Regions from separate parts of the Marinomonas sp. TI.3.20 genome, predicted to be linked through region 1. Evidence: predicted binding sites of a transcription regulator. Region 1 holds the regulator's gene; the other holds the start of a gene.
The links. The regulator FliA, encoded in region 1, starts transcription of late flagellar genes. The targets are predictions, from matches to a motif close to CTAAAGTTNNNNNNNNNNCNGCCGATA.
Positions count from the first base shown of each region.

Region 2: a site for FliA is predicted at 2,842-2,868, ahead of V6259_RS05280 (flagellin N-terminal helical domain-containing protein). Genes of this name have one in related genera too.

Region 1 is NZ_JBAKAS010000014.1:70,652-83,972, reverse strand. Features, by position in the region: gene flhB (flagellar biosynthesis protein FlhB) at 1-265, shown strand, start outside; gene flhA (flagellar biosynthesis protein FlhA) at 305-2,425, shown strand; gene flhF (flagellar biosynthesis protein FlhF) at 2,525-3,826, shown strand; gene V6259_RS14155 (RNA polymerase sigma factor FliA) at 3,925-4,662, shown strand; gene V6259_RS14150 (chemotaxis response regulator CheY) at 4,718-5,098, shown strand; gene V6259_RS14145 (protein phosphatase CheZ) at 5,108-5,896, shown strand; gene V6259_RS14140 (chemotaxis protein CheA) at 5,908-8,097, shown strand; gene V6259_RS14135 (protein-glutamate methylesterase/protein-glutamine glutaminase) at 8,127-9,191, shown strand; gene V6259_RS14130 (flagellar motor protein) at 9,191-9,928, shown strand; gene V6259_RS14125 (OmpA family protein) at 9,921-10,769, shown strand; gene V6259_RS14120 (ParA family protein) at 10,839-11,612, shown strand; gene V6259_RS14115 (chemotaxis protein CheW) at 11,622-12,500, shown strand; gene V6259_RS14110 (chemotaxis protein CheW) at 12,593-13,036, shown strand; gene V6259_RS14105 (DUF2802 domain-containing protein) at 13,058-13,321, shown strand, end outside.
Region 2 is NZ_JBAKAS010000003.1:232,169-250,460, forward strand. Features, by position in the region: gene fliD (flagellar filament capping protein FliD) at 1-1,377, opposite strand, end outside; gene V6259_RS05275 (flagellar protein FlaG) at 1,421-1,840, opposite strand; gene V6259_RS05280 (flagellin N-terminal helical domain-containing protein) at 1,905-2,786, opposite strand; gene V6259_RS05285 (flagellin N-terminal helical domain-containing protein) at 3,142-4,029, opposite strand; gene V6259_RS05290 (HD-GYP domain-containing protein) at 4,236-5,792, opposite strand; gene flgL (flagellar hook-associated protein FlgL) at 5,818-7,110, opposite strand; gene flgK (flagellar hook-associated protein FlgK) at 7,115-9,091, opposite strand; gene flgJ (flagellar assembly peptidoglycan hydrolase FlgJ) at 9,191-10,189, opposite strand; gene V6259_RS05310 (flagellar basal body P-ring protein FlgI) at 10,198-11,289, opposite strand; gene V6259_RS05315 (flagellar basal body L-ring protein FlgH) at 11,338-12,198, opposite strand; gene flgG (flagellar basal-body rod protein FlgG) at 12,214-12,999, opposite strand; gene flgF (flagellar basal-body rod protein FlgF) at 13,069-13,815, opposite strand; gene V6259_RS05330 (flagellar hook-basal body complex protein) at 13,964-15,661, opposite strand; gene V6259_RS05335 (flagellar hook assembly protein FlgD) at 15,674-16,429, opposite strand; gene flgC (flagellar basal body rod protein FlgC) at 16,439-16,888, opposite strand; gene flgB (flagellar basal body rod protein FlgB) at 16,894-17,286, opposite strand; gene V6259_RS05350 (CheR family methyltransferase) at 17,495-18,292, opposite strand, start outside.

The DNA.
Region 1 (13,321 bases):
GGCAAAAGGGGCTGATTTCATTGCATTGAAAATACGTGAAGTAGGCAACCACTACGATATCCCTGTGATACAATCGCCGACGTTAACTCGGGCTATTTTTCATCATACTGAAATAGGGGAAGAGATTCCTCAGGGCCTGTTTCAGGCGGTTGCGCAGCTGTTAGCTTATGTTTATCAACTGCGAAACGTAAGAAATGGGGCGCCTCGACCAGAAGTTGTGCCGAATTTAGATGTTCCAGATGAGTTTCAATGGGACGGTAATTGATTTACTCAATTGGCTTTTTAATTTTAGTGGGATATTTGTGTGAGTTTTGACCGTCAAAAAGTGACAGGACAATTTAAGGATGTAGTTACTGGGCATTTAGGCATCCCCGTCCTTCTTCTGTCTCTTTTGGCTATGATGGTGTTGCCCATTCCTGCCTTTCTTTTGGACGTATTGTTTACGTTCAATATTGCTTTGGCCATCGTTGTTCTGCTGGTTTCTATCTATTCTCTAAGACCTCTTGATTTTGCTGTTTTCCCTACGGTTTTGTTGGTTTCTACTTTAATGCGGTTGGCGCTTAATGTGGCTTCGACTCGAGTTGTTTTGCTTCACGGGCACGAAGGGCCGGACGCCGCAGGTAAGGTTATCCAAGCATTTGGTGAGGTCGTTATTGGCGGCAACTATGTGGTTGGTTTTGTGGTGTTCGCTATTTTAATGATTATTAACTTTGCGGTAGTTACTAAAGGTGCAGGGCGGATTTCAGAAGTAAGTGCTCGCTTTACTTTGGATGCGATGCCCGGCAAACAGATGGCTATTGACGCTGACTTGAATGCCGGCATGATTGATGCTGATCAAGCCAAAATTCGACGTTCTGAAATTGCTTCAGAAGCTGAGTTTTACGGTTCCATGGATGGTGCCTCTAAATTTGTTAAAGGTGACGCTGTCGCCGGATTGCTTATTCTTGGTATTAATATTATTGGTGGTCTTGCCATTGGTATGGCGCAGCATGATCTTTCTTTCTCTGAGGCCATTCAGCGTTATTCCCTATTGACCATTGGTGATGGTTTGGTGGCGCAGCTACCTTCTCTTATGTTGTCGACAGCCGCGGCCATTATGGTGACGCGAGTCAACGAATCTGGCGATATGGGGACTCAAATTGTCACCCAGATGTTTGGTTCTCCAAAAGCGCTTTATGTGGCAGCGGCAGTACTCACCGTTATGGGTATCGTGCCTGGGATGCCACATTTTTCTTTCTTATCTTTAGCTTTTGGGTTGGGTGGTTTTGCCTATTACCTCGAATATCGTAAGAAGCAAAAAGCACTTTTGGGTGTGAAAAGTTCTACCAAACTTTCGTCAACAGATACGGCGCCTTCTTCAGAATCTAAGGATTTAAGCTGGGATGATGTCGCACCCGTAGATATGTTAGGTTTGGAAGTAGGTTATCGTTTGATTCCCTTGGTTGATAAATCTCAAGGAGGAGAGCTGCTTGCTCGTATCAAAGGCGTGAGGCGTAAGCTTTCCCAAGATCTTGGTTTTCTTGTGCCTAGTGTTCATATTCGCGATAACTTAGATCTAATGCCTAATGCATATCGAGTGACGTTAATGGGGGTGAGTCTGGCTGAGGCAGAAGTGCACCCAGACAAGGAGTTAGCCATCGATCCTGGTCAAGTCTTTGGTGTTGTTGATGGGATTGCCGGAAAAGACCCCTCGTTTGGCTTAGATGCGGTATGGATTGACCCTAAAAAACGAGATCAAGCACAGACCTATGGTTATACCGTAGTGGATGTGAGTACGGTTGTTGCTACCCACCTGAATCAGATTATGCATAAGCATGCCTATGAATTAATTGGTCATGATGAAGTGCAGCAGCTTCTAAGTTTGCTTAAACAATACAATCCTAAGTTAGCAGAAGAGCTGGTGCCCAATACGATACAGTTGAGTGTGCTGTTGAAAGTCTTGCAAAACTTATTGATCGAAGGTGTTCCGTTACGCGACATGCGTACGATTGCTGAGGCAATAATGGGGGTTCAGCCTAAAAGTCAGGATCCTATGGTGTTGACGGCAGCTGTTCGAACCGCACTTTCGCGGATGATTATTCAAACGCTAGCGGATGGTGTCGAAGAGATTCCTGTTCTTACGCTCGACCCGCAGTTAGAAAAAATGCTCATGCAGACGGTGCAGCAGAGTCAGCAGTCTGGTATCAAAAACGAAGAAGCATTAATTCTAGAACCCAAAATGGCTGAGCAGTTGCAAAGTTCACTTAAAGAGTCGGCAGAGCAGCAAGAAGCCATGGGGAATACACCAATTTTGATTGTTTCTGCGCCTATACGCCCTATGTTGGCGCGTTTTATGCGATACGGAATGGTAAATATGTCGGTTCTGTCCTATCAAGAAGTGCCTGATCATAAGAGAATTACAGTGGTCGGTGTGATAGGTCAATAATCCGTATTGATTGTAATGATTAACTCTCTATATTTATCAAAATCTTTCGGGTAAGCTATGGATTTGTAAGAAAAATAAACTAGAAGGATTGTAGTATTCATGCAAATTAGGCGGTTTCGAGCACCCGACATGCGTCAAGCTATACGGAAAGTCCGTGATGCTGTGGGCCCTGACGCGGTCATTTTGTCGAATCAACGCTTAGCAACGGGTGAAATAGAGATCGTTGCAGCATTGGATTATGATGGTTCTATGCCTTCTAGTCTGGTTGAAAAGAAAGTGTCAGCGCCTTCTCCTCGCTCGACTCCAACTCAGCGAACCGATTCTAATCAAAATCCAAGTGCGGATTATTTTGAGCGAATTGAAAGAGCAAAGCAGCACACTCCTCCTAAATCAAATTCTTCCGACTTTGCTTCTAAAGAAACTTCTTTCGAAATGCCACCGCTGCAAGGTGATCAAGAAGATCCTGCAGTTGAAGAGGCATTGTCGGTAAAAAATAGCGCAAATACTCGCCAAATTCATGAAATGGAACTTGAATTGCAGCATGTTCGTCAGATGTTAGAGAAACAAACGTTAGCGAATTCAAAAACCAAAATTAAAACTAATCCGGTTGAAACGGAAGCGCGGGAAAAGTTAAAACGATTAGGGCTTTCTGAAACCGTGATATCACGTCTTTTAGATGATATTGATTTAAAAGGTCGCGAGGATGACTGGAATAGATTATTAGCGCATTTAGCAGATTATATACCGGTAAGATCTAATGCCGCGGAGCTGCATGGTTGTATCGCTTTCATGGGGCCAACGGGCGTTGGAAAAACGACTTCTATCGGCAAAATTGCTGCACAGCATGTATTGAAATATGGTCCAGGTAGTGTTGTTCTGGTAACAACAGATACTTATCGAATTGCCGCCCATGAGCAACTGCGTACATTTGGGCGAATATTGAATGTTCCCGTTGAAGTAGTGAACGAATATTCTGATTTAAATGAAGTGCTTGCGAAGTATTCTGATTATTCCCTAGTACTGGTTGATACTGCTGGTATGAATCCGAGGGATTCTAATTTAGAGCGCCAATTGTTAATGATGAAACGTGCTCGTGCAGGTTTAAAAAAATTGCTCGTATTGCCTTGTACAAGCCAAAGACAAGTGTTGAAAGCCGTGATCGATGTTTACTCTCAGGTTCAATTAGACGGTTGTGTATTAAGTAAGCTGGATGAATCGGCGTCGCTGGGAGAAGCCATTAGTGTCATTATTGAAGAAGGGCTGCCTGTTGTTTACATTGCAGATGGACAGCGAATTCCCGATGATATCGAACCAGCAAGAGCACATAACTTAATTAGTCGAGCGGTCTACACGTCAGAGCATTACAGTCAGCTTTATGGCGCACTAAAATACGGTAGTTAGTAAAATGATGTTATTACATTAAGCGCTGAGGCGAAGTATGTAGTACAGTTCTTATATGTTTAGATTCAAATAGTTAAAGGTTGCTTACGCTACAACTTATGCAGACCAAAAACGGATATCACACATACGCAAAAAAAGCGACATTGTCAGTTGACGCCATTGTTGAACAATACGGTTATTTGGTGAAAAAGATTGCCTATCACTTATTGGCGCGTTTACCCAATAGCGTAGATGTGAACGATTTGACGCAAGCGGGAATGATGGGTCTTATAGAAGCCTATAAACGATTTGAATCGACGAAAGGAGCGAGCTTTGAGACTTACGCTGGTATCCGTATTCGTGGTTCAATTATGGATGAAATTCGTAAAACGGATTGGGCTCCTCGTTCAGTAAGGCGCAATGGTCGTGCTGTTTCTTCTGCTATACAAGAATTAGAAGCTAAAGCTGGTCGTGATGTGACCGATATGGAAATAGCGGCTCACATGGATATTAGCATTGGCGAATACCATGAAATGATACATGCCTCAATGGCAACGCAGTTGTTTAGCTATGAAGAAATAATTGAAAGTGATAATGGTGTATTAGACAGCGTGCCGTCGAATATAGAGAGTACGCCATACGCGATGACTGAAGAAAGCGGTTTTCAAGGTCAGTTAGCACAAGAAATTGATTTGTTGCCGGAAAGAGAGAAATTAGTATTGTCTCTTTATTATAACGATGAATTGAATTTAAAAGAAATTGGCGCTGTTTTAGGTGTTAGTGAATCAAGAGTCAGTCAAATACACAGCCAAGCTGCGATGCGGTTAAGAGCTAGATTAAGTGACTGGCAGGACTAAATTATGAGCTGTGAAATATTACCTTTAGGTTGTGGAGGATGCATTGGATAAAAACATGAAAATCCTGATTGTGGATGATTTCTCGACAATGAGACGTATCATCAAAAACCTATTACGGGATTTGGGATTTACGAATACGGTTGAAGCGGACGATGGAACAACCGCGTTACCGATTCTTCAAGCAGGTTCAATTGACTTTCTGGTGACAGATTGGAATATGCCTGGAATGACAGGAATTGAGTTGCTTCGAGCAGTAAGAGCGGATGAAAAGTTAAAAACTATTCCGGTTCTTATGGTGACGGCAGAAGCAAAACGAGATCAAATTATTGCGGCTGCACAAGCTGGTGTAAATGGTTACGTTGTTAAACCTTTTACAGCCGTAGCCCTCAAAGAAAAAATTGAGAAAATATTCGAAAGAATAGATGCAGCGAAATAAGGACTTTAAATGTCAAAGAAATTGGAGGCTGGCCTAGGCGATTTTGAAAGCTTAGTAAAAGACGGCGCTGTAGATCTTTTAAATTATCTTGAAGCAGGCAATTTTAGCGGTGCTATCAGTGTAATACAGGAGTTAAGTGACGCCCGACATAAAAGTTTTTATAAAGAGGTAGGAACATTAACTCGTAGCCTCCATGATGCCATTCGAGACTTTCAAGTTGATTCGGTTGATTTAGCGGTAGAGGGAAGCGTGGGTGATTCTGGAACCAAAATCACTGACGCTTCTGATCGTTTAAATTATGTCATCGAACTAACGAATTCTGCTGCAAACAAAACCATGGACATGGTAGACAATAGTCTGCCAGTTGCCAATGAGTTAAAAATCCAGGCAAAAGACTTGCGAAAAGATTGGAATCGCTTAATCCAAAGAGATCTAACTCCTCAGGAGTTTCGTGAGTTATATAAGCGTATTGATACCTTTCTACAGTATACCGAGAACAGTGCCACAGCTTTGCATTCCAACCTCAACACCATTCTTCTTGAGCAAGGTTACCAAGACTTAACCGGTCAGGTTATTGCTCGAGTAAATGATCTAATTCGAGATGTAGAAGAACGCCTTGTACATCTCGTTGCTGTTGCGGGACGCGTTGATAGTATCTCCGGAATTGAATACGAAGAGAATGTGCCTGAACACGATGACACTCGTGGGCATGGACCGGCTATTAATAAACAAAATAACCCTGAAGTACTAAATAGCCAAGACGAAGTAGACGACTTGCTATCAAGTCTTGGTTTCTAAAGGAGCTGGGGATGAGTTTCGAAGTCGATGAGGAAATTCTGCAAGATTTTTTGGTAGAAGCTGGAGAAATTCTTGAACAGCTTTCCGAACAATTAGTGGATCTAGAGCAAAATCCAGATGATAAACAATTGCTTAATGCAATTTTTCGTGGATTTCATACAGTTAAAGGCGGTGCAGGTTTCCTTCAACTCACACCGTTAGTTGATTGCTGTCATTATGCTGAAAGTGTTTTTGATATCTTGCGTAATGGTCAGCGTCAAATTGACTCAGATTTAATGGACGTGGTGTTACAAGCATTAGATGCTGTTAATGAAATGTTTGATGTTGTTCGAGCTGGCGGTGAGCCTGAGCGTGCAGACCCAGATTTGATTAAGGCATTAAGTGCTTATGCGGTACCACCAAGCGCAAACGAAACATCAGCGGTGCAGGTCGACGAAATAAAAGACACTGTGGCAGCCAATGATAATGCAGCGCCTGATGATATTTCCGATGATGAGTTCGAGTCCTTACTTGACGCACTAGAAGGTAATGACACCTCTTCTTTAGAGCATGGTACGCCTGTGTCAGAAACACCATCTTCTGATGAAATCACAGAAGATGAATTTGATGCACTACTTGATCAGCTACATGGTTCAAGTGCGCCTGGCGTATCTTCTGAAAGCCCTTCGGAAGATCAGACGATATTACCCAACTCTGATGACATTACGGATGACGAATTTGAGAAATTACTTGATGAACTTCATGGTGGAAAGGCGCCTAGTCAAGTAGGTAATACTGAGCCCGAAGAGACTGAAAATAATCCGCCTATTGGTGGAGAGTCAGAGCTAATTACCGACGATGAATTTGAGTCATTACTCGATAGCTTACATGGTAAGGGTCAAGCACCTAAAGTTACCTCCGATGATGCTGACACTAAGGCGAATTCACCTCAGAAGAAAGCAGAGAAGGTGACGGCTCCTAAATCGGCACCTAAAACGGCACCAAAGCCAGCGCCAGAGGTGGTCAAAGAAAAAACGACACATACGCCCGTTACTCAAGAAGCAACCGTCCGAGTTGATACCAAACGACTTGATGACATTATGAATATGGTGGGCGAACTCGTTTTAGTTCGAAACCGATTAGTACGCTTAGGTCTTCAAAGTGAAGATGAGTCAATGGGCAAAGCTGTCGCTAACTTAGATGTAGTGACTGGCGATTTGCAAAACGCGGTGATGAAAACGCGGATGCAACCTATCAAAAAAGTATTTGGTAAGTTTCCTCGTGTAGTGCGAGATCTTGCTCGTACTTTGAAGAAAGAGGTTAATCTAGAGCTTCGAGGGGAAGACACAGATTTAGATAAAAATCTTGTCGAAGCCCTTGCTGATCCGCTTGTTCACTTGGTGAGAAACTCAGTAGATCACGGTGTGGAAACACCTGATATACGCGAGGCGAGTGGCAAACCACGAATTGGACATGTTGTTCTTTCAGCAGAGCAAGAGGGCGATCATATTCTGTTGTCCATCGAAGATGATGGCGCGGGTATGGATCCTGATGTGCTTCGTCGAAAAGCGGTTGAAAAAGGCATTATGGATTCAGATGCTGCGGAGCGTTTGTCTGATGAAGAGGCATTTAATCTAATCTTTGCTCCTGGCTTTTCCACTAAAACTGAAATTACTGATGTATCGGGGCGTGGCGTAGGGATGGACGTTGTTAAAACGAAAATTTCTCAGCTAAACGGTACCCTGAAAATTCAATCAGCCTTAGGGCATGGTTCGCGCTTTATTATAAAAGTGCCACTTACCTTAGCCATTATGCCAACGCTGATGGTAACGTTATCCGATCAGGCGTTTGCGTTTCCTTTGGTTAGTGTTAATGAAATTTTCCACTTAGATCTACAGAAAACAAATGTTGTAGATGGCCAGCAAGTAGTGGTTGTGAGAGGTAAGACGCTTCCAATCTTCCATCTGAAGAGTTGGTTAATAAAAGGTGCTACGACAGAGGTTTCACCAAAAGAAGCTCATGTGGTGGTGGTCCAAGTGGGTACTAATGAAGTGGGCTTTATTGTTGATCAATTAGTTGGTCAAGAAGAAGTTGTTATCAAGCCATTGGGTAAAATGTTGCAAGGAACGGTGGGGATAGCAGGTGCAACAATTACCGGTGATGGCCGTATTGCATTAATACTAGATGTACCGAGCATGCTTAAAAGCTATGCATCAAGGTAGATGATGTTTTCATTTAGGAGTAGCTATATATGCCGGTAAAGGTTCTGGTCGTTGACGACTCAGGGTTCTTTCGACGTCGTCTCGTTGAAATTTTCGAGGCTGATCCTAGGCTAACAGTCATAGGGACAGCAAATAACGGCCAAGAAGCGATTGATAAAGTGCAGTCTTTATCGCCTGATGTAGTGACAATGGATTATGAAATGCCTGTTTTAGATGGTATTTCTGCTGTATCCAGCATCATGAAATTGAAGCCTACACCCGTTTTAATGTTCTCTTCTCTAACGCATGAAGGGGCCAAAATCACACTCGATGCATTAGAAGCGGGTGCGGTTGATTTTATGCCAAAGAATTTCGAAGATATTTCTCGGGATTCAGCCGTGGTGAAACATGCATTAGTTGAAAGGGTTCTTGCTGTTTCTCGAACTCGATTAGGTAGGGTAAAAGCTCCTGTTCAACCTTTGGCGCCCAGAATAGCGCCAAAACCAATCGTGACAGAGCGAGGTGTTATTATCCCTCGTTCGCGAAAAAGAGTCAGTTTGGTCGCGATCGGAACTTCAACAGGAGGGCCAATGGCGCTTCAAGTCGTTCTTAGTAAGTTGCCAAAAGATTTTTCAGCACCCTTGGTTGTTGTTCAACATATGCCAGCCGCGTTTACAGGCGCCTTTGCGGAGCGACTTAATAACCTTTGCCAAATAACTGTAAAAGAGGCAAAGGATGGCGATCATCTTGTACCTGGCGTTGCTTTACTAGCACCAGGAGGAAAGCAAATGATGGTGGACCCTCGAAATGGTGGGTGTGTTCGTATTTTAGAAGGTGATGAACGGCTTAATTATAAGCCATCGGTTGATGTTACTTTTGGTTCTGCGTCTAAGTGCTACCCTGGAAAAGTGCTTTCAGTTGTGATGACTGGTATGGGTGTTGATGGTCGAGAAGGTGCTCGAATGTTGAAAAACACTGGGTCAACGGTTTGGATACAAAGTGAAGCGTCTTGTGTTATCTATGGCATGCCAATGGCGATAGAGAAAGCCAATTTAGCCGATGATATCATTGACCTTAATCATATTGGTGAACGTATAGCTCGTGAGGTCTCTTAGTGGATTTTGTGACTCTAGCAGGATTGCTGCTTGCCTTTAGCTCTGTATTTCTAGCAAATTGGCTAGGAGGAGGAGAGATCGTACTTCTTCTTAATTTACCTTCTGCCATTATTGTCATTGTTGGGAGTATTGGTGCGACCTTAATGCAGAGCAGTATTCAAGATGCCTTAAGAGCATTTTACCTCGCTAAATGGAGTCTTTTTCCACCGATTCATGATTTTTCTTATGCAAAAGCGTTTTTAATCGATTTAGCTCAAAAGGCACGACGTACCTCTTTATTTTCTTTAGAGTCTGAGATTTCTTCCTTTTCCAATCCATTTGCCGCGCGTGCTTTGCAAATGGCGATTGATGGCACTGACCCTGAATTACTTGCAGACCGCTTGCATGATGAAGCGAATCGCATTCATGATAAGCGAATGGCTAGCGTCAGCTTTTTAGAGTCAATTGGGAGCTATGCGCCAACGTTAGGTATCATGGGGTCGGTGCTTGGTCTTATCCAAGCCATGGCGAACTTAGATAGTCCTACTGCTTTAGGGCATGGTATCGCTGTTGCTTTTGTCTCTACACTGTATGGGCAAGGGTTTGCTAATTTAGTCGTGTTTCCAATTGTTAAAAAGTTGTCCTCTTATGTTGATCAGGAGCTGCTTTATAATCAGCTTATTATTGACGGAGTTCATGGGATCGCAACAGGAAAACATCCTCAGAGATTAGAGGTTGAGTTGAATAGTTATGAGTGATGATGTCCCTCATTCATCACGTCGCCGACGAGTGCGTAAAAGCAAACCTGCGAGTGCGACACAAGGGAGAGATCGTTGGATCTTATCCTATGCTGATTTCATTACGTTATTGTTCGCTTTTTTTGTTGCCCTTTATTCTATCTCCCTCAAAACACAAGGCAATGACAGGCGCTTAACAGAAACCCTGAATGGTGTTTTTGAAGCAGTACAAAAGTCTGTTAAGCCTATTAATATTGGCCAACCTATTATCGGTGATCCTAAAGATCAAGACGTGGTTAATGCTAAAGCTATTCCTGCAAATCCACCTAATATGGAAGAGAAAGTGCAGAATCCAGTTTCTGCCACAATCACTCCTAAGTCGACTATTTATGATCTATTGAATAATACGATTAATAACGATTTTAAATCTCTTCAAAAATCTGGGCAAATCTCTATATCAGAGTCACCACACTGGATTAATTTAGAGTTGAAATCCGCTTTGTTGTTCGGCGCAGGAGAATATCAGCTTACGAATGAAGCGGTAGCTCTATTGATTGTTATTAGTAATATTTTGAAAAGCTACCCAGCGCCCATTTTAGTGGATGGCAACACTGATAACCTTCCTGTTACCTCTAATCGTCTGATATCCAATTGGCATTTATCAAGCTTACGAGCATCCTCTGTGGTCGATGAGTTGGTATATCGCGGTGTTAATCCGAAACTAATTGCGCCTATTGGCTTTGCTAGTGAGCACCCTAAGGTTCGCAATACAAATAGTGAAGCAAGGCAGCAGAATCGGCGAGTTGTGCTACGAATCAGTAAAACGCAAGCGGGCAATCTTTATGATTACTTGTTTAAATAGATAGTTACTGTATATGATTGCAAGAAAGTAGTAAGCAAAATAACAGTATAGGATCTCTAGGGAGTCAGAGTGCACATTTGGGCAGTGGCAAATCAAAAAGGTGGAGTGGGCAAAACCACCACAGTGGTTACCTTAGCTGGCTTATTGGCAGATGCCGGAAATAGAGTGCTAATGATCGATTTGGATCCGCACGGATCGTTAACAAGTTATTTTCGCTTCGACCCCGATACAATAGGACACAGCGCATACGATTTATTCCAAGTAAATGGGAAAATCCCCGAATCGCTCCCCGCTCAATTGGTCTTAGAAACGGGTCATCCTAACCTTTCCCTGTTGCCGGCTTCTACCGCATTGGCAACATTAGAAAGGCATGCCCAAGCACAAGGTGGTATGGGATTGGTTATTTCAAAATCACTCGCGATTTTATGGGAAGACTTCGACTATGTTTTGATTGATAGTCCGCCTGTTTTAGGTGTGTTGATGATTAATGCATTAGCGGCTTGTCAGAAGTTAATTATTCCAGTGCAAACCGAGTTTTTAGCGATTAAAGGTCTGGAGCGTATGGTGCGAACGCTGACCATGATAAATCGCGCAAGAAAACGCCCAGTTCCTTATATTATCGTGCCAACATTATTTGATAGAAGAACTCAGGCGTCAAATAAAAGCTTACGCAGTATAAAAGACACATACGACGAATTAGTATGGCACTCTGTTATTCCTATTGATACAAAACTGAGAGATGCGAGTACCGCTGGTGTTGCGCCTTCAGCATTAGATGCTAATGCTAGAGGGGTTAAAGCTTATAAAAGTCTAATTAGTTCTTTATTAAATCCGGCGGACTAGATCACAGTTATGAAAGATTTAAAAACGAAAGACAGTACTATGACTGGCCCGCAATTAGCGGTACAGCGTTATCTTGATGATTTGTTACAAGAAGCGACAGACATTAATTCATCTGATCAAATAGATGGTCAGGTGGAAGATTCCGAAATGGGCGATCAGGCTCAAGGAATACAAGAAATAAAAACAGATTCAGATTCTAAAGGAATCGAAACGCGAAGTTCTGAGTTAGAAAGCGAGGAGCAATTACTTACCACTGAAGTCATACCAGAAAGTGAGTCGTTTCACTCAATTGAGACATCCTTTGCCGATTTTGAGGCCGCCATTACTGATGTTCCCGCTGCGGTCTTGTCCGATAGTGAGTATGAAATAGAAGCTGATGAGCCAGAGCCAGAGGTGCGTAAATGGGTCGCTAAAACCGAACCATTACCCTGGGCTAGTGGAAGATTTGAATGCCTACTATTTTATGTTGGTGGATTAAAAATGGCTGTGCCATTGATTGAACTAGGCGGTATTTTCCAAAGTGGAGGGGAAAAATTAACCTCTATTTTTGGTCAACCTGACTGGTTTATGGGCGTTGCTAATGTAGGGGAATTTAACTTGCGGTGTGTTGATACCGCTCGTTGGGTGATGCCTAATCACTATAAAGGTGAACTTAAAGAAAATTTTAAATTTGTTATTCAGCTAGATCGTTCTGATTGGGCGTTAGCATGTGAGGAAGTCGCCGAGGCTATCTCTTTAGAGCCTTCACAAGTAAAATGGCGAAGCGATAGAAGTAAAAGACCGTGGTTGGCCGGAACCGTTATTGATCATATGTGTGCCATATTAGATGTTCAAGGTTTTATTGAATTGTTAGATGACCCTGATAATGGTTTTAAGAAACATCTTTGATAGACGTATATTGATTATTTTACTATTTTAAGGAAATTGATGTGACGACAATAGGTAGAGCGTTAAAAGAGTCTAAACAAGCTGAAGATCCAATGCTTCAATGGGTCACATTTAGACTAGAAAATGAGACCTATGGCGTAAATGTCATGCAGATAAAAGAAGTATTGCGCTATACCGAAATTGCCCCAGTACCAGGAGCCCCTAGTTTTGTGCTCGGTATTATTCATCTTCGTGGCATGGTTGTCACCGTTATTGATACTTGTCAGCGATTTGATTTACCGTCAGGTGATATCAATGATGCCACTCGTATTATGATTGTCGAGGTTGAAGGGCATGTTATAGGTATTTTGGTAGATTCAGTTTCTGAAGTCGTGTATTTACGCCAATCTGAAATTGAAGCAACGCCGAATGTCGGTAATGATGAGTCTTCAAAATTTATACAGGGTGTATGTCACAAAAATGATACTCTGCTTATTTTGGTGGATCTTGATAGGCTTTTATCCGATGATGAATGGTCTGAAATAGGCTCAATGTAAGTTAAAAGGTAGTTGTACTCGATGGAATCTCAATGGTTATTTAATCTTCTGCTCACCTTTCAGTTTGTTATTTTAGTGGCTTTAGCGGTCTGGGCTGTACGTTTATCAAAGCGTATAAAACAAATGAAAATTCAGCATCAGGAAGACAGTGTTAATCAAAAGAAACAGGTGCAAGTATTAGCATCAGGCTCGATTGGTATGGGACGCCGTTTGGTTGCCATTGAGAAAAAGCTCAATATGGCGGTTGAGCGTCAAACCGAGATCTTATCGAAAGAAGGCAGTGTT
Region 2 (18,292 bases), on a different contig from region 1:
ATCTAGATGAGAAAATTTATCGCGTAAAGAGTCTTCATATTTTTTCATACGCCCTTCATAGGCTTGTAATGTTTCTTCCGTATTATCTTTTGACTTCTGAATGGAATCTTTGAGCGCACGGCTCATTCCCTCTCTGCCGGTATAGCTATTCAGCAATCTTTCCAAAGAAGAGGCTAGGCCACCAGATCCAGTAAATAATTTAGGCAACTCATCATAATTAGTACTAACTGCTTTATCGAGTTTCGCTTCATTCAAGCTTAACGTTCCATCACGGCCCATTTTCAGGCCTAGATCAAAGACAGTACTCAGTTTCCCCGTATCAGAATGGCTCAACATAAAGCTACTCGACATAGATGATTGCAAATTACGAACCATACTATTGCCATTAAGAACAGAACCTTTAGCGGCACTCTTTCCTAAAACGCCAACGAGATCGTTATAAGAAGAGACAAAACTTTTAATCGTCTCTTTGACCGTTTTCTCGTCATAGCTAACTTCCACCTTAGTTGGCTTAGTGGTAAGCGCTAACGCATCAATAGACAAACCTGATACAGCTTTATCAAACGTATTACTGTTATTACTGATTTGGATGCCATCGACAGTAATAATTGCATCTCGCGCATTATCATTAGGCGACATCACCATACCCGCTGACAAACCTTCAGTAGATACGCTATCTAAGGATAAACCACTGCTATTTAGTGGTGCTTTTTCCACGGCATCTTTTTCATCTGCGGTTAACGTATCTGAGATTGGTAATTTAGCGAGAGGGTCTGGAGTATTCGAGATTTTTAAAGAGTTTCCATCCCCTTCTTTCGTTGAAGTAATGGTAAAAAACAAACTTCCTTTGCCATTATCAACCAAGTTTGCCGACACTCCAAAATTATTTTCGGAACTGTTAATTTGTTTTCTTAGTTGAGATAACGTTGTACCAGGAGGCACATTAATCGTAAAAGAGTCATCTCCTGCACTCAATTTTAGCTTTCCACCGCGCGCAGTTATTACCTCGTCGCTTGAGCTAAATAATCCTGGTGCGGATAAAATACGACTACCTTTTGCGGTTTGATTCACTGCAATTTCATAGGAGCCATTTGAAGAGTTACGATCCGCAGTGACATCAAGAGATTTTTTATCATCAGGTTGATCGATCAAAGCATTGCGTCCAGAAAAGAGCTTGCTGTCGTTAAGTTTTTCCACAGAAGATTTAAAAGTGTCGATTGCTGATCCAACAGATCCTAAAGCAGATAGCTTAGAATCATAACCATGAATTTTATCTTGATACAGCTTAACTTTGCTATCTCGCTGAGCGCTCACCATTTTTTTTACGAGTGAATCTAAATCAATCCCAGATCCAACACCCAATGAGCCAACCGGCATAACTACTCTCCTGATATTTCAAATCATTACTTAAACCGACAAATCAAACCTTACTGTTTACCAAGGTACCCTTAAAATCACTTAACTGATTCATAATATCATCGATTCGGTCAGACATTTTTAAAAAATCTTCTGTCGGGATTTGGCGGACAACATCTCCGGTTGATTGATCGACAACCTTAACAATATTTTTCTTGCCATCTTCCGTTGTTTCAAACGACAAATGAACATTTAATTGAGCCATTTTTTTATTCATTTCTTCAACATGGCTAGGTTCAATTTTGACAGACCCTTTTTGACCTTGAGAAGTATTACTATCCATCTTATTGGTATCGGATAAAGTTTGGATAACTTTAGATTCGGTTTGCTGACGAGTACGGAAGTTATCTGATGTTCGTTGTTCTTGCCTAATAGGCACACTATTAAAAGCTTGTTTAGAAATATCACTAGAACTAATTGACATACTTCAAGTCTCCTATAAACATACAAAGCTGAGGCATCACCTCAGCTTCGTATCTATGCCAAAACTATTTCAGTAAAGACAGCGCTGTTTGAGGGCGCTGATTCGCTTGTGACAAAATAGATGAACTAGCTTGTTGCAAGATCTGTGCACTTGTTAATGAAGCCGTTTCTTTAGCGAAATCTGCATCTTTTACTCGTGAACGAGCGGCTGATACATTTTCCGTAATGTTGCTCAAGTTATTGATTGTTGAACCAAAACGGTTTTGGATCGCACCCAATTCAGCACGCTTACTATCAACTGCTGAAATCATGCTATCCAGAACACCGATCATGCTTTGAGCATTCGCCATTGAGGTAACAGATGCAGTAGATACGCTTACCTGAGAGGTTGCTTGGCTAGACAAACCAGACATTGTAAAACCATTGTTACCAGCGAAATCAATAGAACCTGTTGCGCCGGCTGTTTTCATGTTGAAGCTGATTGTTTGGTTAGCATCCGCCCCTACTTGGAATACACCATCGTAAGTACCATCCAACAAGTTACGACCACCGAAAGTAGTGTCTGACGCTACACGGTTGATTTCTTTAGACAATTGAGACATCTCTTGCTGCAAAGCAGAACGATCTTTATCTGTATTAGAACCGTTTGCAGACTGCAAAGACAAAGTACGCATACGCTGTAGCATATTTGTTGTTTCGTCCAATGCACCTTCCGCAGTTTGTGACAAAGAAATACCATCGTTCGCGTTACGAACCGATTGATTCAAGCCATTAACCTGAGAAGTCAAACGATCCGAGATTTGCAAACCTGCAGCATCATCGGCAGCACTGTTAATGCGCTGACCAGAAGACAAACGCTGGTAAGCCGTGTCTAACGTTTTTCCTGAGTTCATCAATTGACGCTGAGCGTTAAGTGATGAGGTATTCGTATTTACGTAAAGAGCCATATATAGCCTCCAAAGGTTTCAGCAATTCCTGCAAAAAAGCAGTACTCGTCCTTCATATCGACGAACATCTGAAAGTCTTTAGTATTTTATGGCAAATATTTACCTTAAGCTGGCAATAAGCTGCCAGAAAAAAGGATTAAAATCACCTAAAACATTGAAAAGCATGAACTTTATTTTATTTTTTAATGTTTTATTATTGTGTAATCTTATGAATTTTAGGTATAAAAAAACCAGACGATAGATACCTCATCTGGCTTAAGGCCGCCTCTAGGAGCGAGAAGTGGCTAAGTTTCAAAATAACATTCGAAACAAATAAATAGAGCAACACAGAACATGCCGCTCTAATTGTATTTAATTAGTTACCCAACAGTGATAAAGCCGCTTGAGGACGTTTATTCGCTTGAGCAAGAATACTACTGCTGGCTTGCTGAAGAATTTGGGCACTGGTTAGTGATGCTGTTTCTTTTGCAAAGTCTGCATCTTTGACTCGAGAACGAGCTGCTGACACGTTTTCTGTTATATTACTCAAGTTATTAATTGTAGAGCTAAAACGGTTCTGCACCGCACCTAACTCAGCACGCTTAGAATCTACCGCTGCAATCATAGTATCCAACACTGAGATCATACTCTGAGCATTGTTTACACTTGAGACAGATGCGGTTGAAACAGATACTTGAGCTGTTGATGCATTTGCAGACAAGCCCGACATAGTAAAGCCGTTATTAGTCGAGAAATCGATAGAGTTGGCTTTACCACCAGACTCCATAGTAAAACTAATTGTTTGATTGGCATCGGCACCCACTTGGAAGACACCTTGATAAGTACCATCCAGTAAATTACGACCACCAAACGTAGTAGTATCCGCTACACGGTTTATCTCTTTAGATAACTGAGACATCTCTTGTTGAAGAGCTGAACGATCTTTATCTGAGTTAGATCCGTTTGCAGATTGAATAGATAAAGTACGCATACGCTGTAACATGTTGGTTGTTTCATCCAACGCACCTTCTGCTGTTTGCGCGAGAGAAATACCATCGTTTGCATTTCGTACAGACTGGTTTAAGCCATTAACTTGTGATGTCAAACGATCACTGATTTGTAAACCTGCTGCGTCATCCGCCGCACTATTGATACGGTGACCAGATGACAAACGCTGATAAGCTGTGTCTAATGTTTTACCAGATTGCATCAACTGACGTTGAGCATTCAAAGAAGATACATTTGTGTTTACGTATAAAGCCATTTTTTCTCTCCTAAAGCATAAAAATTTGGAAAACAACCATTTGATTTAATTAGTTATTTGGTTGCTTTGCCTCTATGATTAATTTATCGGCACAGCCTCTCACAGCTTTAATTTTTTTTGGAATTATTTTGATTTTTTACAACAACAAGAAAGGCAGCAAAGAAAGATAGAAGAAGAATAAAAAAACGATAGAGAAAAATTCTTTATTAAACAAGGTGATTGATAAATTGTAACCCAAACTCTTGGGCATCGACCTCTTTTTCAACAACAACACTCACACTCGCTTTAGAAACATCAATATCTGTAGATGCAATAAAAGCTTTGTTATTTAGACTGTATACTTGACGTATTAATGCAGGCTGAAAGTCGCCATTAAGCGTCAAAACGAAACCAACCCGCCCATTAGATAAAGCGACGCAGGAACCAACAGGAATCTTGCCAAGACTTTTCAAGAAAACGGCCAGTAAATTTTTATCAAACGCCAAACCTGCCTCATATATGAGCTGACGCCTCGCTTTAATAGGACCCATGGATCCTTTATGCACCTGTTCAGAGGTCATTGCATCATAAGCATCTATAATAGCTGCAACCTTACCATAGGTCGAAATTTCATCACCCTGTTTACCTTTAGGATAACCAGCGCCATCCACTCGTTCATGGTGATCTAACAACATATGATAAATAACTTTAGGAATATCATTCGAACGCCTAATTATTTGCTCACCCAATTGGATATGCTTACGAAATAAATCAAATTCGCCAGATGTCATTTTTGATGTTTTATTAATAAGGGGGGTAGGCAGACGAAAGCGACCTAAATCAAATATCAAAGCACCTAGTGCAATCACTACTATATAAGAATCAGATAATTTCATAGCTTTGGCAAAATGCAAACCAAGAACAGCCATTCCCATCGAATGCTGCTCTAAATAAGAAGAAGCGTCCTTAATATGCCGAATAGCCATCAAGGCGTGAGGATTTCTTGTATAGGATTCAACAAGGAGAGTACAGAACCTTGTTAATCCTACGATATCAAGCGCATCTCCTTGCTTAAAACGCACAACTTGCTCAAGCAGTAACAAATGCCCTTCTTCAAATAACCTAAGAGCGGTTAATACTTCATCATTAAATGAGACCGGCTCCTTATTTATATCTAATATAGGTTTATTCTTAACGACTCCCTTGGCAGAAACAGAGTGCGCAAGAGATTGCCTCTCTATATTTTCAGATGACGAATTAGCGGGTGCTTTTTCTATATTCCCAAGCTCAAATTGTTCCATCCTCGCTTTATAAGACAAAATATAGTCTCGAGTATTGTCGTTTAACTCTTGTCTAAAATATTGAAATAAATTTTGCCCACTAATCGACTTTTCTCGCCACTCCTTGGAAGTAAGCCCTTTGTGCAATGCCTTTAAGCTGCGAACAGGCTTGCCAGCGGCAATAGAAAAACACAACAAAAGAAAGCGTTCTTGAGCATCGTACAAACGTTCATGCCGAGTATTTAATAGTTGATCATCATTGAAATAAGGATCGAATGGAAGCATTTCACTTTCAAGGACGGTACGCACTTCATCAAGCGCTAGCTGACGTAAGGCGATACCAACAATACGTTCTTTTCTACCGTAATTACGAATAAGTTTTTTAGCACGTGGGTGATCAATAACGGCGTCTTTTATCTTGAAGCTTTCGAGTATTTCATCTATATCAAAATACCCTGAGCTAATATTAACGCCAAAACATGATTCTATTTGAAATGATGACATTTCTGATCACCTTGAGAGTTCAGCATTAGATTTTATTAAACAAAGATAAATTACTAACCCGAGTAAAAAGTTTTTGCGAAGACGTTAACGCCGTCTCTGCCATTGAAAGCTTAGTGGCCGCTGACCCCATATCCAATCCAGCCACTCTATCCTGGGCCATTACATTAGATAATTGATTTGCAGAACTAAATTCGCCTCGTTCAGACAAGGTATTTAATCGCGACCCGACCTCAGAACGCCCTTCACCGATAGATGCTTGAGTATTAACAATACTCACTTGAGCATTATGAAAGGCCGCTTCTTTTTCATCTGCTGTCGTCGTTTTGTCACGCAACACAGAAATAGCATCTTTAAGTTGGTTTAATACGTTGTCTCTTTTAGGTGGGTTTAAAGACACACCTATTGTAGCGCCTGGCGCACCCTTAATAACAAATGACATGCCATCGACTATCAACGGCTGCCCTGGATCATAAGAACCTGAGGCAATCACCTTACCTGACGTGTCGATTAACGAATACTTTCCTGGAGGACCTGAATAAAATGGTATTTTAGAATCACTTTCTAAATTCTTTTCTATCGTTGCTTGCGGATCCGTTGTCCCCGTTAAAGGCGTGGTAGTAAGGACGAAATTATTAGCAACACCGTTTGTCGCGCTGTAATTTTTACTAAGAAAATCAGTAAAATCTCCCTCGTCATGTACTTTTGCACTTAAAGAAACATTCCCAGTCAGCAAGGTTGCTTTAAAATTATTACGAGCCCAAACATCTTGAAAAAGATGTTTGCCGGTATCGTTTATTGGGATTTTTCTATTCTCTGAAATTTGAGAAAATTTCTGCCCTTCATTCCCCGTCCAATCGTAATGTCCATCAGGCTTTAACGTAAACGCAGGATTTTTAATATCTGTTCCCGCAAAAATATAACTACCATCAGCGCTTTTTGAATTCATCAAATCAGCCATTGAATCCACCATTTTTGACACCTGTTCGGTGATGGCATTCAAATCTTCTTGCGTATTGGCCGTATTTTCTGCCTGGATAAACAACGTTCTAGTGTCATCCAACAATCCATTTAAGCTGTCTAAGGCCACTTCCTCATACTCAAGATGACTTTTGGCCATTTTCATATTGCCATCGTATTGCTTGAGCTGACTATTGCTATTCTCATACTGTAAAACCTGCCCAGTACCTACTGGATTATCGCTAGGCTTTACAATACTTGTCTGCTCAGAAATTTTGTTCTGAATATCGAGATAACGATCATTCGCTTTTGAAATCGCCCTACTAGACTGTCCATAAATTAAGTTATTTGTGACTCTCATAAACCTACCTCACAGCCCCTAACAATGTATCGAAGGTTGTTCTTGCTGCTGTAATAACTTGCGCTGCTGCAGAATAAGATTGCTGGTATTTCAATAAGTTCACCGCTTCCTCATCTAAACTAACACCTGATATTTCATCACGCCTTGCAACACTCTGATTCATGACAACTTCGCTAGATTTTTTATTCGTATCCAGAGTCGCTGTCTTACTACCAACAGAGGTAACTAGGTCAGAAAAAGACTCCGCTAGAGTGGATTTACCGCCCACTAAAGAGCGATTTTGCAAATCAGCCAACTGCAAACCATTAAAGTTATCGGCAGGACCAAGATCTCCCATACTCATACTAAATTCATCACCTGCTTTAGGAGCAGATGTAATAGAGACATCAAAACCTGCTTCTTTTGCTAGGCCAGCCTTCCCTAATAGATCTTTGAAATCTTGCGCACCATTAACCGAAGAAAGCACGTTACCTTGACCATCACGCACTTCGTAAGCATCATCGGATGTAAAATAAATACTATGAGGAGCAATCGGATAGAGTTCACCGTTTCCTGAAAAAGCAGAGCTATTCGGGTCCGTATTTGTAACCGATGTAACACTCAATGTGGCATTCGATAAATTACTTGGGTTCGTTTTAACACCCACCGGAGCACTCAACGCAATACCATCACCATTTTTAGCTGCAAGTTTTAAACTGCCAGCAGCGCCATCCGTTGGTGAGAAGCGATAAACATCCTGTAACTTATAATCACTTAAATCCCCCAACCGAACACTCATGCCAAGGCCGTCGAGCTGAAAATAACCATTTTTATCTGGTTGAGCAGTACTTGTATCTAAAATAGCAGACTTACTAGTCAGCTTTCCGTTCAAGTCAAATACCTTTACCATAAAATGGTTATCATCCGTTTTAGATAACTCATAATCCCCTAAAGAGAGATCTGCAGACTCACCACTTGTGACGCGGACAGCAATGTTACTGGCCTTACCGACATTTTCAGAACCTGCATGAACCTTAATTTCGCCAAGCTGAAATAAACCTTTACCAAAACTGCCATTAGCATCCAAACCCAATGAATTTTGTTTATTCATTGCATCAGCAATCGAAATAGCGCTCTGCCCTAAAGTCCGATCACTTTTTTTCGCAAACTCTGACTGATAATCAACCAATCCACCAATAGATCCACCTAAATGTTCGGTTTTAACGCCGACAGTGTACTTTCCAAAATCAATAAAAAGTTTTTTCTGATTTGGGTCATTCGGATCTGGAATTGTTTTAAGTACAGTCGATGTTTTGTCCATAACAAGCGGCTGACCATTCGCCAAATGAACCGTCATGACACCGTTATCTGCATACTGAACTTTAACATTCACATAACTTGAAATTTTCTTTGCTAAGACTTCTTGCTGATCTCGTAACTCACTCGCTGGTGAGTTTGAGCCGGCTTCTTCCTGAAGGATGTCATCATTCATACTGGCAACTTGAGAAGTCAAATTATTCAACTCACCAAGCGACGTTTCCATCTTCTTATCTGCAATGGTTTTTTGATCACCCACTAATTTTGCCAACGTATGATAATGACTAGTAAGGCTTTTTAGGCTTGAGTGAGCCAGCTCTCTCAATGATGAGGATGTAGGGTCATTGTTGACATCTTGCAATGCTTTAAAGGTTTTATTTAGATAGCTATTTAGAGAGACACTACTCTCTCCTAACAAGCCATCAGAAACAGACATCATTGAATGATAAGTATCGTAATAAGAGTGATCTGAAGTGTCCGTTCTCACTTGATCGTTAACAAATTTGTCTACGATACGTGACGTGTCTTTAACACGAACAGCGCCAGTTGGAGAGCTAACCGTCGTAGTTCTTTGACGACTATAGCCTTCAGTATCCACATTGGCTGTGTTTTGACCAGTCGTGTTGATACGAGCATTACTGCTTTGCAACCCTGACAAACCAATTGAATATAAACCTGAGCCCATTGCTCACACCTCTAAATCATGAAAAAGCATTTTACTTAGAAGACTATCGGCAATTATTGCAAATACTTTACCAAGCTGAAGAACCAAAGCAGACAAGAACTATAAAGACTTAAACCATTTGCTAGAAAGAATATGATTAATTTTATCCGAATAGTCTGGATCCGTCGCATAGCCTCCCTTTTGCAGCAAAGAAGCAAACATTGATGGGTCATCTCCTGAATTCAAGGCATCCTTGTAGCGTTCACTAGAATTTAGAAAGTCAGCATAATCGTTAAAACTTTGTGAAAATGAATCATAGGCACGAAAAGCCGCTTTTTCACGCTTAGCAATCCCACCTCGATACTCTAATGTATTAACAACAGCACGATCACCTTGCCAGCGACTATCCGCTTTAATACCAAATAAATTAAAGCTCGCCGAACCATCTTCTTTAGCAATGGGATATTTTCCCCACCCCGTCTCTAATGCCGCTTGAGCCAAAATAGCTTTAGGATTAACGCCTAATTTCTCAGCGGCCTCTTTTGCGTGCGGCCATAATGCTTTTACAAAAGATGCTGGCGAGTCAAAAGCCACAGAAAGAGCGGATGGTTTAGCCACACTCTCAGATGCAGACATATCACCTGCTAAATTATTTTTAGCAGAATTAACCGCCGCTTTTTCAGCCACTTCTTTTTGTACCGCTTGCACAAACTCAGTAGACGCTTTATGCGCTAATGCCTGAACTCTGACCAAATCTTGATGAGAAACTTTCTGCAGTAAATCAGCATCACTAGACTCTTTCGAAGAGTGACTTCCTTTTCCCTGATATTCTCTCATCAGCGCATTAGCAATCCCAAAACTCCCCGATTTCGAGAGAGACTGAGACATCTGAGTATCCATCATGCCTTGATATTGCTTAGTCTGAGAACTGGAGAAAAGCCCACCACCAATAGACTCACTGCTTGTTCTCATGTTTTTAAGCAACATATTGATAAAAATGGCTTCAAATTTTTGAGCCACTTCTTTTAACGCAGCATCAGGATCTTTCTGTGCTTTTGTTTTCAAAGCCGAAAGCGCAGAAAAGTTACCAAAAAAATCTTGAGAAGAAACAGTGTTCATAAAGTCACCTATATCACGACAAAATCAGCATTGATCGCGCCGGCTTCTTTAAGCCCTTCTAAAATAGCCATAACATCACCAGGCGCCGCGCCTACTTGATTTACAGCTCGAACAATATCATTGAGCGAAGTACCTGGATCAAAAACAAACATATGTCCGCTATTTTTATCCACCTGAACACCGTTATTTCTTGGTGACAGAATTGTCTTACCGCCGGTTAAAGTGCCATCTTGCCCAGCGATAGGAGGGGCTGCTGTTATAGTGACCGTAAGGCTGCCATGCGTAATGGCAGCAGGCGAGACTTTTACATGCTGACCAATAACTATCGTACCAGTTCGAGAATTAATCACTACACGAGCCCTTTCTTCGCCTACTTTAACGTCGAGATTCTCTAGAATAGACAAAAAGGTGACTCGCTGACTTGAGTCTCGCGGCGCAGTAACACGAATTGACGTAGCATCTAATGTTTTTGCAACACCTGGACCGAGCAAGCCATTAATCTTATCCGTTACCTGTCTTGCCGTCGTAAAGTCAGGGCGATTTAAATTAAATGTGAGTGTGTCACCATTATCAAAGCTATTAGGCACCGAGCGCTCAACACTGGCACCATTAGGAATAAGCCCTACTGTTGGTATACTTAATGAATTACGGGAACCATCAGAGCCACCGGTCCCTAATCCACCGACAATAAGATTACCTTGGGCAACCGCATACACTTGACCATCAGCACCTTTGAGTGTGGAGAGTAGTAATGTACCGCCTCGCAAGGAAGCAGCATTGCCAATAGAAGAGGCCGTAATGTCAATTTTTTGGCCAGGCTTTGAGAACGGAGGCAAAGTCGCTGTTAACGAAACTGCGGCAACATTTTTAGATGTCGCGGTCACCCCTGCCGGCAAGGTAACGCCAAAACGTGACAACATACTGGCAAAACTTTGGTTGGTAAAAGGGGTGCTATCCCCTGTGCCATTTAATCCAATGACCAAACCATAACCAAATAATTGGTTATCTCGCACACCTTGAACGCTGGAAATGTCTTTCAAACGATCAGCTTGCACCCCAAACGAGACACAAAACATCAAGATTAATGCTACATACTTCATGCTTACCATCCATATTGAAACAAAGAGTTCCAATCGTTATCTGCCTAATTAATTTGGCATTTCTCTAGAGTTTAATAGTCGACTAACCCAACCTTGCTCACTTCCAGAAGCCACTTCTCCTGTTCCAGAGTAAGTAATACGGGCATCAGCAATACGTGCAGACTCAACCGTATTATCCGGCGAAATGTCACGCTTTCTAACCACACCAGAGAAACGTAAATATTCGTTCCCTTGATTTAACTTAAGCCACTTCTCACCACGTACAGCAAGTAGACCATTTGGATATACTTTATATACGGTTACTGTGATTGTGCCTGCCAAACTGTTGTTCTGATTTGCTGAGGCATTGCCTGTGAAGTTTGTTGTTTGTGCTGGCACATCCGTATCCATATTCAACGTCTGTCCTAGCACTTTTGGATTAGGAATAGATGCCGAAGAAGTTTTTGATATGGCGGCGGTATTTGCCTTCGTTGATGTGGTATTTTCATTAAGATTAATCGTTAATACATCACCCACTTTACTCGCGGTTTGATCTCCAAAAAACACATCCCCCATACTGGTCTTATAAATACCACCTGTTGGCGCTTGGGAAGGCTTAATGCCATCAGGATAAACAGGTGCGTAAGCAGGATCATCAGATTGAATATGCTCAGACACTCTTGGCCCAGACATTGGGTTATCAGGATCAGGTACATAGCCTTTACGAGGCGCCTCCTTCTTCGGAGCATCATCGGCAGACTTATCGGCAGCTTTACCATCATCTGTCACCGCATCTGCAACAGCATTTACCGCCGCTGCGCCCGCGCCAGCCGCCGCCGCATTAGCGACAGCCTGTTTATCGATATCCCAAGACAAACAGCCGCTTAAACAGGTTGTTAATAACACCAAAAGCGCTAACTTAATATTCATACCTATTTACCAATCCTAGAGCTGCTGTATCGCAAAACTCATCATACCATCAGCAGAAGCAATCACTTTAGAGTTCATTTCATAAGCCCGTTGAGTCGTGATCATGTTCACTAATTCTTCAATGGAATTAACATTCGAAGCCTCTAGCATGCCTTGACCAAGCGTACCGAGAGAATCTGTTCCTGGCGCACCAACTATTGGTGGCCCACTGGCATTTGTCTCTGTGTATAAATTTGCACCGATAGAGTCAAGGCCTGTTGGGTTAACAAATCCTGCAAGACTGATAGCCCCCACTTGCTGCATATCTGTTTGCCCTGCCTTCTTAACAGAAACCACACCATCTTGCGCAATATCGATCGATGTTACATCCGGGTCAATTTGAATCGCTGGGTTAATCAATAAGCCATTCGAAGTAACAAGATTACCGTCACTGTTTAGCTGCAAGCTGCCATTTCTAGTGTAAGCCATAGTACCGTCCGGCTGAATAACTTGTAGAAAGCCCTTACCTTGAATAGCGACATCTAATTTTCGGTCTGTTACATTAAAATCACCGTCAGAAAAATCTTTCTGCGTTGCTCCGACCTTAACACCTGTACCCAACTGCAAACCTGAAGGTAATTCGGCATTTTGGGCACTAAGAGCACCTGGCGCACGAACGGTCTTATACATAAGATCCTCAAACACTGCTCGATCTTTTTTGAAGGCCGTTGTTGATACGTTTGCCAAGTTATTGGCTACAACGTTAAGCTGTTTATCCATGGCGCTTAAACCAGTTTTACTTACCCAAAGCGCTGAATTCATAAAAGCCTCTATCGTAATAAATACTAAAAAAATTAATGTTTAAAAAATCATGTCATTTACAAGTGACCACTAACCATTACGCTGTAAAATTCTAGCCGATGCGGCGCTGTCTTCGCGTATTGTGTCCATCATTTTAATGTTCATTTCAAAGCGTCTAGAAAGATCCATAATGTGGGTCATTTCTTCTACTGCGTTAACATTACTGCCTTCAATATAACCTGATGCTAGTTGAACGTTTTGATTTGCTCCAAGCACTTGCCCTGCCGTCTTAGAATGAATTAAACCGTCTTCTCCTTTGCGAATTGAATCAGTATCTGGATCAACCAACTTAATTTGATCAATAACCGCGACTTCATTAGCCGCGCCGCCTTGAGGAACAATAGAAATAGAGCCATCAGAAGTAATGGTAATACTTTGTAAAGGGGGTAAAAAAATCGGACCGTTATTTCCGGCTACCGGTAACCCTCTGCCTGTTACTAGCTGACCTGCTGCGTTGATCTGGAGATCTCCTGCACGGGTATAAGCTTCCTGACCTTCGCTATCATAAACGGCAATAAAACCTTTTCCTTTTACCGCAACATCTAAATTTCTACCGGTTTGGATCATATCTCCCTGAGAGTATCGCGTTGCTGGATTCTCCGTCATGGCATAGACACGGCTAGGGTAGTAATCACCGTTCACCTGCATGGAACGAGCTTGCTCAAAATCTGCTCTAAAGCCAGTTGTATTAACGTTCGCTAAATTATTGGCATGTATCGTCTGAGCATTCATTGTTTGAACACCCCCACTCATTGCAAGATATAAAGCTCTATCCATTACCGTTTCCTTCAAAAATAGCTAACTATATATTCCTCTATCAAGAACCGTACCAACTAAGAAAAAATCACTCTAGCAAAGAATTTAAGGCAAAAAAAAGCTGAAACACATTGAGTGTCCCAGCCTTTTTTACAGAAAAGAAACGAAATTAACGCAGATTAATGATTGTCTGCGTAACGGTATTCTCTGTTTCTAATGTTTTACTGTTTGCTTGATAGTTACGTTGCGCCTCGATTAATGCGACTAGTTCTGATGTCAGGTCAACATTAGACTCTTCCAACGCCCCGCCCTGAATACTGCCTAATGTGCCACTATTTGGTCGACCCACATTCGCAGCACCAGAATCTTTACCTGCAACCCAAGCCGTATCACCATCAGGAACTAAACCGTCGGTATTATCGAAAGTGGCCAACGCCAACTGGCCAAGTGTTGCCGTTTGTTGGTTGGTATAAGTGGCAATTAGATTACCATCTTCATCAAAAGACACACCTTGAAGTTCGCCGGCCGCAAAACCATCTTGTTTTAGCTCATCCGTACTATTCAAAGCAAACTGAGTTGAACCAGTCAAATCTACTGGAATAATAGCGTTTCGGTTGGTTGGATCAAAACCTTGAATTTGCAACTGAATAGGCTGAGACGACTCAAATGGTGGAATCCCTTTATAGGTACCAGATAAATTACCTGCTGGATCAAAAGTTACCACAGTCCCTTTATCTAAATAACGCTTATCTTCCCCTGTTGTTGGATCAATATAAGATTCCTTACCATCAACAGTCGCACGTAGCTCATAAGTATTATCTTCGCCTTGCTGAATAAAATAATAACCTAACGTATGTGTTTCACCCAACGCATCATAAACATTCTTAGTGTTGCCGTAACTATAAGAAGTAGGATCTTTAGGATCAAATGCTGGGCGCGCAATATTATCAGGCGTACGGACATTAGCCGGATCTAGAGTGCCCGCAATCGCGACACCACCTAACGTACCACCCGCCGCAATAGGCGCTTTTGTTAAGTTAGCGATGTCCGTAACCGTTGGCTCAGTCGCTCCCGAATATAAAAGCGCAAATGGCGGCTCATCAGTACCATCCGCATTATAGTCTTTTGCTTCAGGGCCGTTAAAAGTCGCGTAAGTCGGCTGCATAAAAGCGGCACCAGTATCATCAGTAGATTTGCCATCAACTGTTGCATAAACTTCATAGGTGTTTGGCATCTTACTTTTAGCATAATAATAACTAATAAGATGATTGTTACCGTTGCCATCCGCTACCGTTTGAGTTTGGGTATAGTCATAGGTATCAGGGTTTGCTGGATCAAAGTCGGCGCGGATATAAGGAGGTACATCTTCACCCTCAGAATTGAGGTTCACCTTCAAATCAACACTGGAAGTTGCTTTAGGAGGTATACGAGCAGTAGGCACCACCATATCTTCCAAATTCCCGCCAATAATACCATCCACGGCATTATAGCCTTGGACCTTAGATCCTGAATTAGTAACTAGATTCCCCGATGCATCCAGCTTAAATTCACCCGCACGAGTAAATGCTTGGGTACCCGCACCCGCATCAAGAACAAAGAAACCAGAACCATTAACAGCCAAATCTAAATTATTATCGGTATAAGCCAAGTTGCCAGATGAAAACTCTTGTGCCACATTCGCCACACTAACACCAGAACCGATGACGTTACTGCTTCCTGCACCTAGCACATTACTATTGTAGAGATCGTTAAACTCAATCCGAGACTTTTTAAAGCCAGTGGTGTCCGCGTTAGCAATGTTATTACCTGTCACACTTAAATAATCCGCAGACGCTTTAATACCTGATAATGCTGTATTGAATCCCATATTTCGCTCCAGTTACCCTAATATTTCTAATTCATTCGTTAGCTTGACCTTGCCGTGATTTTCCACGTTCAAAACCGTACCGTCTGCACCATTAATTGTGACACCCTGAATACGACTAGGCAGCTGCGTTGGTAATGCAGACACTTCGCCCTTGTCATTTACCGTAGTAGCGGCAAAGTGATATTCACCAGGCGGCAAAACCTTTCCTGCTTCATCTTTCTTATCCCAATCATAGCTACCATCTTCAAGCTTAGCCGTGCGCACCAATTGATTATTAGCATCATAGATTTTCAATGTAGCTGAATGAGAGTCTTTAGGGATCACTGTTTTCAATGCAACATCTTCTTGAGAAGCCGTTACCATTGTCTTATCAGCTTTCATCATTAAAGACTTGCCAACCAAGCTAGAAGCACTCACCGCTTGATTCGAAGTCAAAGACGTCGTCATATTTTTCAGCTCGTCAGAAATACCCGATAGCTTCTCAAGGGAGCTAAATTGAGACATTTGAGCCACCATGTCATTCGTATCTTGAGGCGCGGTTGGATCTTGGTTTTTAAGCTGCTGAATGTACAACTTTAGAAATACATTTTTATCAGCTAAACCTTTTGACGGATCTTTTTTAGGATCAGGCACACCGTTCGCACCAACAGCCGCCGGAGAAACCGCTCCATCTTTCTCAGCAGACTTTTTCAAACCTGCTTTGGCACCATCGGTACCATACTGAGATATCAAGCTTTTTAAGCCATTATTATCGGATATATTTGCCATATCACACCTCTACGACTGACCTAGCGTAAGCATCTTTTGCATCATGCTTTTCGCAGAATTCATAATCTCTACGTTTGTTTGAAATGATCGAGAAGCTGACATCATATCGGCCATTTCTTCGATTGGATTTACATTAGGGTAATAAACATAACCGTCTTCATTCGCCATCGGATTGCCAGGCTCATACCGCGGCTTTAACGGCGCATCAGACTCAACAATGCCATCTACTTTTACACCGATTCCTGCCCCCGTCTCATCGACACCCGATCCATTCCAGCCGTTTTTTTGCATCTCACTATTCATCATTTGAGAAAAAACCGGCTTACGAGCTCGGTAAGTCTGATCAGCAGAACTTGCAACGCTGTCCACGTTTGCCATGTTACTTGCAATAGTATTTAAACGAATGGTTTGAGCACTCATTGCAGAACCGGAAATTGTAAAAATATTACTTAAAGACATAACGGTTAATTCCCTGTCAGCGCTTTTTTCAAGCCACTAATTTTTCTGTCTAAAAACATAAAACTTGTATCGAATTGCATTGAGTTCTGGGCATATTCTGCCTGCTCACGCTGCATATCCACAGTATTGCCGTCCAATGACGGTTGGCTTGGATTACGGAATAACAACCCACTGTCGTCATCAGCAGAACTGCCACCTTGGATATGACGATCATTATCACTTGCCAAACGCAACTTGCTTTTTGCCTCATTAAACATTGAGCCAAACGTGATATCTCTAGCCTTATAATTTGGCGTATCTGCATTAGCAATATTGTTAGCCAGCACAGAAGCGCGAGCACTTCTGAATTCCAGCATTTTGTCATGTCCTGCAAACGCTTGATTAAATGATATGGCCACGCTATCTCCTAACGACAAATACTTTAAACTTAGTTTTATTTAAGCAATATCAATGCCAAATAAAAAAGCCTTTTATTTCAACAACATAGATAAATCACATTTCAAATCGGCAAAAGTCGGCAACAAGCAACTTACCGCCCTATAAATACCAACAAAAAAGCCCGCATATTGAACAAGCAATATGCGGGCCTTCGATAAAAATTTTTTCCTACTGCGGCTTGGCTTTGTAAACAATACCAGGATGACACTGAACGATCTCAAACAAAGAAGACAAACCACTCAATGCTTCAGATCCTCCCAAAAATAAATATCCACCAGGATTAAGCGAATCATGCATGCGCCGTAAAATATCCAACTTAAGCTCAGCATTAAAATAAATAAGAACATTACGACAAAATATAATGTCAAACTTCCCCAATGAAGAAAACGAGTCAATCAAATTCAAATATCTAAAATCCACTCGAGCGCTTATATGCGGCTTCACCTTCCACGTAGAATCATCAACTTTATCGAAATACTTGCGCTGCATATCAGCGCCTAACCCGCGGGCAATCGCCAAACTATCATATTCACCCTGCTTTGCATGCTGAAGAATATTAGTGCAAATGTCCGTTGCAATAATTCTTTCACCTGCTTTAAGCACACCCGGCCTAAGCGCTTTAAACTCATCAATAACCATACTAATTGAATAAGCTTCTTGACCTGTAGAAGACGCTGACGACCATATTTTTAATGGTGTATTGACCATTTCTGGTAATATTTTAGTTTTTAAGATCGTAAATGGATGAGAGTCACGAAACCATAACGTTTCATTCGTTGTCATCGCATTAATTACTTCTTCTTTTAACTTAGCACTCCTGGCACTTTCCAAAGCATCAACCAGCTGCTCAATTTGAGTAAAACCCTCTCTCTCCAGGGTTTTACCTAAGCGGCTGGCAACAAGATATTGTTTATTATCACTAAGTGATATACCACAAGCCTTCTGTAGAAAATTTCTAAACCTAAG